Regions from separate parts of the Pseudoalteromonas sp. JC28 genome, predicted to be linked through region 1. Evidence: predicted binding sites of a transcription regulator. Region 1 holds the regulator's gene; each other region holds the start of a gene.

Region 1 (2,184 bases):
TTTTTGCTATTAAAAAGGACCGCAGCTTTACTGCAGTCCTTGTTCACTAATTCACTTAATTTCATCTTAGTGTCGAGTGAGCTTCTCTTTGTGTTTAATAACTTGACGATCTAGCTTGTCGATAAGGCCATCAATTGCGGCATACATATCTTGATGCTCTGTTGATGCAAATAGCTCGCCGCCGTTTACGTGTAATGTTGCTTCTGCTTTTTGTACTAGTTTCTCGACATCAAGGATCACATGCACATTATTGATATGATCAAAGTGCCTTTCTAGCTTCGCAAACTTGTTGGTGACATAGTCTCTTAATGAGTCAGTAATTTCTACATGGCGACCAGTTAGATTTAGTTGCATAAGCATTTTTCCTTCTTGGGTTTTACGTCTTATATCAAGCTTTTACGCTGATTTGACGGTGGAATGGCTAGGGATTCACGATATTTTGCAATCGTACGTCTCGCTACCTTAATTCCTTGCTCAGCTAAGATATCTGCAATTTTGCTGTCACTCAATGGCTTCGCGGTATTCTCTGCAGCTATCAGCTTTTTGATAAGTGCTCTAATTGCTGTAGAAGAGCACTCACCTCCATTTTCCGTACTTACATGGCTAGAGAAGAAATACTTCAGCTCAAATATTCCCCGAGGTGTATGCATGTATTTTTGTGTTGTCACACGGGAAATTGTGGACTCATGCATCTCAACCATTTCAGCAACATCATTTAGCACCATAGGGCGCATTGCTTCGGGGCCATGTTCAAAGAATGCCTGTTGTTGTTGCACAATGCAATTGGTAACTTTTAATAAAGTATCATTTCGGCTTTCTAAGCTTTTAATAAACCACTTTGCTTCTTGTAAATGTGAGCGAATAAACTGACTATCCGTACTGGATTTCGCCGTTCTAGACATCGCAGCGTAATGGTCATTTACTCTTATTTTAGGCATAGCATCAGGATTTAGCTCTACGACCCAACGACCTTTTACTTTTTTCACCGATACGTCAGGGATCACATATTCAGGCTCTTCATGAATAATGCTTGCCGCAGGCTTTGGGTTAAGGCTATGTATTAACGTCATGACCTCTTTGAGATCGGCTTCTTTAAGGCGCGTTTTCTTAGCCAAAGTTCGATAGTCACGGCTGGCAAGCAAGTCGATATGCTCTGTCAGGATCATTTTTGTTTCGGCAATCCATGGGGTATCTGGGGCGAATTGGTTTAGCTGAATGCATAAGCATTCTTGTAAACTACGCGCTGCGATACCGACAGGGTCAAAAAGCTGAATGCGTTTGAGTACGGCTTCGACTTCATCTAGCTCAATAGGCTCTTCGCTATTCTCGTCATTAATGCTTTCTAAAATGTCTTCGCAAGACAGTGTTAGAATGCCTGACAGGTCGACCGCTTCAATAATCGCAATCGCAATAGCTCTATCTGTTGGACTAAATGGTGTCAGTTCGAGTTGCCACATGAGATAATCGTGGAGAGATTCAGAGGTTTCCCCTTGATAAACATTATCGTCATCGGGAAGTGGACCTGAGCTTGCAGCAGGCGCTGCACTCATATACTCGTCCCAAGTGACATCCATGGCAAGGTCATCGCTCACAGTGTCTTTGCTCATGGCGGTATCTGAGTCTATCTCATAGTCACTAACCTGCGTTTCATCGGCTGAATCTTGATTGTCGTCAGCACGGCTCTTTTCTTGGCTGTGTTGGTCAGCGTTTTCGCCGTCAGTATTATCACCTTCTTCCACTTCCAACAATGGATTGCTGTCTAATGCTTCTTGTATTTCTTGTTGCAGATCCAATGTACTAAGCTGCAGCAAGCGAATGGCTTGTTGCAGTTGCGGAGTCATTGTAAGTTGCTGCCCCATGCGCAGCTGTAATGATTGCCTCATGTATCTCTAACAATCCTTTTTAACAGTTATTAATACTACGTCTTAACTATAGCTTGAATTGTTCGCCTAGGTAGACATCTCTTACGGTTTGATCTGCCAAAACATGTTCTGGCGTGCCTGCAGCGATTAACTCACCATGTGAAACGATGTAGGCTTTTTCACATACGTCCAGTGTTTCTCTAACGTTATGATCGGTGATAAGCACACCGATACCACGGTTTTTTAGGTGCTCTATGATTGTCTTTATATCTAACACCGAAATAGGATCAACACCAGCAAAAGGTTCATCTAACAGGATAAA
Region 2 (2,184 bases), on a different contig from region 1:
AAGATGAAAAAGTATAATCTCAATCGTGACTGATAGTTCATCAATTACTACCTAACCTGAACTCGGGATAAGAAGTAAGTTAATCCACTAAAATCACTAAATTCAAAAGCGTAGTATCACTCTAGCTAGAAGTTATTTCTTAATACAAGGCAAATTTGTGCGTCAATAGCTGGCCTATTGCAAGCAAATTTAACGCAGTAGTAAGGGATAACAGCTGCTAGAGAACAAGTTGTTATTCCAAGTTCAGGTTACCGGCTCAACTCAGCAAGGCCGCTTAATACGCGGCCTTGTACTTTATTGTTTAAAGTTGAGTAAAATCCAAGTCTTGATAACTGGCAATAATGGTTTGTTTGCAAAAACAGTTATCGGCATGGTCGTTAACCATGCCGCAAGCTTGCATATGTGCATACACGGTGGTTGAGCCTAAAAACTTAAATCCACGTTTTTTTAAGTCCTTAGCAAATTTGTCGCTGAGTTCACTGGTGGCAACGGCATCGTGTTTGTCACGCATGGGATTGATAACAGGCTTGTAATTAACAAATTGCCACTGGTATTTTGCAAAGCTGCCAAACTCTTGCTGAATTTCAATAAATCGCTTAGCGTTGTTTATCGTTGCTGCGATTTTTGCGCGGTTTCTAATAATTCCGTCAAATGCTAATAGCCGCTCGATATCTTGCTCTGTCATCTGGCTCACTTTGTGTACATCAAAATCGTGGAATGCTTTTCTATAGCCTTCACGTTTTTTTAAAATGGTATACCAGCTTAAGCCAGCTTGTGCAGATTCCAATGTGATAAACTCAAACAAGCTCTGGTCATCCAGTACAGGTCTTCCCCATTCCTTATCATGGTACTCAACATAATCGGGTTTGCTCTCGTCCACCCAGCCGCATCGTATTGTCATTGTTGGCTCTCTTCTATCTAATTGTGAATATGAATAAGCTAAATGATTTATTACGCCAACTACTCATTGCGGCATCACATTTGGCTTTCAAAAACTCTATCACAATGCTGTATATAAAAACAGTGTCAATAAATTGATATTGTTAAGTGTTATATAACTCTATGTTTTAAAAGGAATATAAAGTTGGATCGTTTTTTGCTTTTATCCATTGAGTTTATTTTTAAGAGAGCGGAAAAATGGCATTAGCACATGTTATTAATCCACAATTTGTACCAACGACGAATCGCTACAATCCCTGTTTGCTGCAAGAAGCCTACGTCGGTGAGCTAAGCGACCTTAGGCAGCAGGCGAGTTGGTTAAGCCATCTTGTTGATACTATGCCTGCGGGTGTCGTGGTACTTGATGGTCAAGGTATGATTGCCAAGGCAAATCAAATCGCGATGGATATGTTGGGTGAACCACTCGAAGGTGAAAAGTGGTTTAGCGTTATTCAGCGTTCATTTCGACCACAGCAGGACGATGGTCATGAAGTCTCTCTTAAAGATGGCAGAAGAATTAAGTTAGATATTACCGCGCTAACACCGGAACCTGGGCAACTCATTTTGATGACAGATCTCACCGAGACGCGCCGGCTCCAAAGTCGTGTTGCGCATATGCAAAGATTAAGTGCGTTAGGAAAAATGGTTGCCTCATTGGCGCATCAAGTGCGTACGCCGTTATCGGCTGCGATGTTATATGGTGCAAATCTTGGTGCAGCTAATCTTCCTTCGGCTTCTCGAGAAAAGTTTCACGATAAGTTGATGTCTCGGTTAAAAGACTTAGAAAGCCAAGTTAATGACATGCTGTTGTTCGCTAAAAGCGGTGAACAACAAGTGGTTGAGCGAGTGTCAATGCAACAGTTATTGAGTGAAGTCAAAGCGGGTGCTGACGCTATGGTTGAGCTTAACCAAGCAAAGTTGGAAGCATTTTTACCCGAGCCAGATATCGAAATATTAGGTAATCGTACGGCGCTTGCAAGTGCGATCCAAAACCTGATCCACAACAGTATTCAAATAATTGGCAGTGCGGCACACATTGAACTTAATGCAGAGCGCGAGCCGTGTGGCGAGTATGTACGTATCTCAGTTGTTGATAATGGTCCTGGTATTGATGAAACCTTAGTCGACAAGTTGTTTGAACCATTTTTTACAACTAAGTCGCAGGGGACTGGGTTAGGACTTGCGGTGGTTAATTCGGTCGCTAACGCACACAAAGGGTTTGCACAGGCAGACAATATTGAAGGC
Region 3 (2,184 bases), on a different contig from region 1:
TAATCTAAGCACCTTCAGACCGGTGAAAATATTACAAACTAGATGTAAATTATTCCTGTGATAATTGCGTACTTAAGGTTGTGCTCCCTTTAGCATTGAAATCCATAGTCCTAATTGGGAAAGGAATTAAGATATCGTTATCAGCTAATACACGGTTAATGGTGCAAATTGCTTTGTGCCTGACCACCATAAAGCCCGGATCTGCTGGGTAATCTATCCAAAACCACACTAATAGATTAATAGAGCTGTCACCAAAAGACTCTGCATAGACATCTGTTTCTTTTTGGCTTACTACGAAATCAAGCTTGTTAATTGCCTCAACAATCACCTCTCGGGCTTGCTCTGGGTCGTCCGCATACGAGATACCAACTGGTACTTCTATTCTTCGCTTGCCAAGCTTAGTGTAGTTTTGTAACTCATTCTTAAAGAGAATTTTGTTGGGGATATAAGACAGCTGGCCATAAAAGTTTTCTACTAAGGTGTTTCTCAAATTGATTTTGCTTACCGTGCCAAAGCAATCCTTGGTTCTTATAATGTCACCGACCATAAAAGGTTTTCTGACCCCCATCACAAATCCAGCGATGAGGTTCTCGGTCATGTCTTGGAATGCAAAGCCAATAGCAAGGCCAATGATCCCCGCCCCAGCCAACAATGACATTACAGCACCTGATAGTTTTACTATATCTAAAGCGAAGAAAATCCCAATGGCAATAATAGAGACTTTAAATATGGAACTAATAAGTGAAGCCACTTGTTCTGTCTTTATTGCTTTTTTAATTGCCTTTGAAAACCAAATTGAAGATATTTTAGCCAAAACTGTGAAGAATATGAGTATCATTAAGGCTAGGATCATATTCGGTAGTAACTGCACACCGGATTCAAGCCAAGAGATTAACTTATCATTAATTAACGTCCAGAATTTTTCTAAATTCATAATCAAATATTCCTATTTAAGTACTCGACAAATCTAGAATGCAGTAATCATTCCTAGTTATATTAATTAGCCGTTCATGGAAAAGGTAATTATTACAAACTAATTTACACATCTTCTCGGTAAATTCTTCCTTAAAACTTACTCCATAAAAATAAATCACATAATTATCAATAAGTTAAAGGTTGGCACAACAGCTGCAACAGATAATTCGACTACGAAATTAAAGGAGTTTAATTATGAAAAAGACATTAATTGCAACTGTACTAGTATCTTCACTTACTACTGCTTCAGCATTTGCTGCTGATAACTCTTGGGAAAAAGAAGCGAGTGACGCTTGGATAGACGGTAAAGCAGAAGCAACACTGCTTTTCAACGGTGAACTGAACAACTTTGACATTAACACTGATGTAAAGAACGGCGTTGTAGTGCTAACCGGTAAAGTTGAACACTCAGTAGATAAAAAGCTGGCTGAAGAACTGGTACTAGGTATCGATGGCGTAAAAGAAGTGAAAAACGACCTGACTATCGTAGATATGTCAGATGAGCGCAAAAAAGAGCGCAATTACGAAAGCGATAGCGGTTTTACTGACGCAAAAATCGCAACAGTAATTAAGTCTCGCTATCTGTTCGACACAGATGTAGATGGTACTGACATCGATGTTGATGTGGAAGGTTTAGTCGTAACATTAAACGGTCATGTAGGTAGCGAAGCAGAGCGCAAACTTGCTGTGCAAATCGCGAAAAACGCCAATGACGTTAGAGATGTAAAAGATAACCTTCGCGTTACCACAAAATCATAAGCCAATTTTGATTTGAGGGGGGCTTTCCCCCTCCCATACTTATATTGATTTAAGGAGTAAAGATGAAACAATTAACAATTGCTGCTGCGCTACTTGCCTCTCTAGGTCTTGCATCCACAGCCGCTCACGCGGAGTCTGATTTTGGACTAGATGATTATAAAATTTACACAGGTATCGGTTATGGCCAATACTCTTTCCAATGGGAAGATCGTGAGAATGACACTTCATTCGACGACGACTCTTCTATGCTAAAAGCGTATGTGGGTACAAAAATTAATCCATATTGGAGTTTTGAACTTGCCTATGAGAACTTCGACGAAGCAAGTGACATTGACAACTCTGCTGAAATAGACGGTATTTCTTTATCTACACGTATTTCAGCTCCACTAAACGAACATTTCTCAGTGTATGCTAAAGGTGGTTGGCTTGAGTGGGATGCTGATATCTACG
Region 4 (2,184 bases), on a different contig from region 1:
TCTGGGAAGCGTACTTCGATACGACGACCCTTTTCTGATGGGATCACCGGGATACGGATTGATGCTGAGCGGTTACGTGCTGAGTATGCAAGCATAACTGGCGCTTCAAACCCTGGTACTAGACGCTTATAAGAGTTTGTTGCTGGGTTAGTGAATGCATTGATTGCTTTAGCATGCTTAATGATACCACCAATGTAGTAAAGCGCTTCTTCAGATAGACCGCCGTACTTGTCGCCTGCGAAGATGTTCTTGCCGTCTTTAGCAAGTGATTGGTGGCAATGCATGCCTGAACCGTTATCACCAACGATTGGCTTAGGCATAAAGGTTGCTGTCTTACCGTATAGGTGAGCCATGTTGTGGATAACGTACTTCATCTCTTGGATTTCGTCTGCTTTAGTTACCATAGTATTAAAGCGAGTCGCAATCTCATTTTGACCAGCAGTTGCTACTTCGTGGTGGTGCGCTTCAACAACGTGGCCCATCTCTTCAAGTACTAAACAAGTAGCTGCACGCCAATCATTAGACGAATCTACCGGTGCTACTGGGAAGTAACCACCTTTTACGCCAGGACGGTGACCTGTGTTACCACCTTCGTAGTCTTTGTCTGAGTTCCAAGCCGCTTCTTCAGCATCAATTTTGTACATTGAGCCAGACATGTCAGTTTTAAATTTAACATCGTCAAACAAGAAGAACTCTGGCTCAGGACCGAATAATACGGTGTCTGCAATACCCGTTGAACGCATGAACTCTTCAGCGCGTTTAGCTACTGAACGTGGGTCACGCTCGTAACCTTGGTGTGTGTTTGGTTCAACCACGTCACAACGGACGATAAGGGTTGTTTCTTCTGCGAACGGGTCTAGCTTAGCACTTTCTGCGTCAGGCATAAGTACCATGTCAGATTCGTTGATGCCTTTCCAACCAGCGATAGATGAGCCATCAAACATTTTGCCGTCTTCAAAGAAGTCTTCATCGGCTTGATGATGCGGGATCGATACGTGTTGTTCTTTACCTTTTGTATCTGTGAAACGTAAGTCAACAAATTTTACGTCGTGCTCTTTAATAAAATCTAAAACCGATTGTGACATGTGTCCTCCGACTCGTTGGGTTATTTTTTGCTGCAATGTACTGCAATTGCACCTTGATAAGCGTTAATCGTGCCAATTGTTTAACTGTTTGATTTTTAGTGATTTATTTAAATTCACTGATCTGTGAACGGATGTTTTGCACTAAATTGGTGCGTAAGTGTTCCATGGTGGTGCGTAATATTTTTCCTGACAACGACACTTTCCATTTCTGTTGTAGTTGATATTGATTAAATGCTCAAGGTATCAAGATATCGAATAGCTAAAAATTGCTCGAGTATATTCAGTTGTCTGCACTAATGGTGGTCTGGTATTGAGCAGAAAATTGAAATTAATTTCTAAATTTATAGAAAAAATACATTCTAAATATTGCATATAAAGCACCTTTCTTTAGGTATTTAATCGAAACTTTTCTTTGCTCATTAACTGCTTCTTAGATTAATTTTTACATCTTTTGTTTATATACGCTAACACCAAAGAGCCCGCATTTTATAGGCGACTTTTTGTTCACCATTTATTTGTCTGTATTTAGGTGAATGATACTGCATGTGAGGAAGTTGTATGTACATTATGCAATTTTGTATTTCTCAATTGTGTCCTGTGTGTTAATTGTGTTAATCGAGTTAATTTTTGTTTTGTTTTTTGTGTTGATCGGTTTCATTTTTTGGGTACTATGTACCTGATATTAATAAGTTGAGTCTAATGTTAAAGGGGCTACTTGATGCACTCTAATAGGCTAAATTTTCGTTTGTTACTGTTGATATGCAAGGAAGAAGTAAGGTGTTTTCTCGAGAGTCATTAGCATTAAGATTTGTTATTTTAGTATTTATTCCCCTCATTATAATCATCTCTTATTTTTACTTAGACGAGAGAGAAACTTTACCTCTGGATAATATAACATTAAGCGATAGCGCTTTGAGTAACAAAGTGAGTATCTCTAGAGATAAGTACGGAGTTCCAAATATAAGCGCGAAAAGTGATCATGATGCTTTTTTCGCTATGGGATATGTTCAAGCTCAAGATCGGCTTTGGCAAATGGAGTTACAGCGCCGATTAATTAAAGGTACTTTGAGTGAGGTCTTTGGAGCATCAACAATTGAGC

The links. The regulator sigma-54, encoded in region 1, starts transcription at its own class of promoters, with help from an activator protein. The targets are predictions, from matches to a motif close to GTTGGCACGNNNNTNGNNT.
Region 2: DS891_RS00820 (PAS domain-containing sensor histidine kinase) is a predicted target of sigma-54. The motif match lies at 1,084-1,102, and genes of this name have one in related genera.
Region 3: DS891_RS12475 (BON domain-containing protein) is a predicted target of sigma-54. The motif match lies at 1,116-1,134, and genes of this name have one in related genera.
Region 4: glnA (glutamate--ammonia ligase) is a predicted target of sigma-54. The motif match lies at 1,144-1,162, and genes of this name have one in related genera.

The regions. Positions count from the first base shown of each region.
Region 1 covers NZ_QOKX01000007.1:480,449-482,632, reverse strand. Annotated here, with positions in the region: gene ptsN (PTS IIA-like nitrogen regulatory protein PtsN) at 1-65, opposite strand, end outside; gene hpf (ribosome hibernation promoting factor) at 67-354, opposite strand; gene DS891_RS17605 (RNA polymerase factor sigma-54) at 384-1,883, opposite strand; gene lptB (LPS export ABC transporter ATP-binding protein) at 1,930-2,184, opposite strand, start outside.
Region 2 covers NZ_QOKX01000001.1:210,761-212,944, forward strand. Annotated here, with positions in the region: gene DS891_RS00810 (sigma-54 dependent transcriptional regulator) at 1-33, shown strand, start outside; gene DS891_RS00815 (DNA-3-methyladenine glycosylase I) at 302-901, opposite strand; gene DS891_RS00820 (PAS domain-containing sensor histidine kinase) at 1,138-2,184, shown strand, end outside.
Region 3 covers NZ_QOKX01000005.1:134,876-137,059, reverse strand. Annotated here, with positions in the region: gene DS891_RS12480 (mechanosensitive ion channel family protein) at 50-934, opposite strand; gene DS891_RS12475 (BON domain-containing protein) at 1,171-1,734, shown strand; gene DS891_RS12470 (outer membrane beta-barrel protein) at 1,797-2,184, shown strand, end outside.
Region 4 covers NZ_QOKX01000014.1:35,678-37,861, forward strand. Annotated here, with positions in the region: gene glnA (glutamate--ammonia ligase) at 1-1,085, opposite strand, end outside; gene DS891_RS23055 (penicillin acylase family protein) at 2,010-2,184, shown strand, end outside.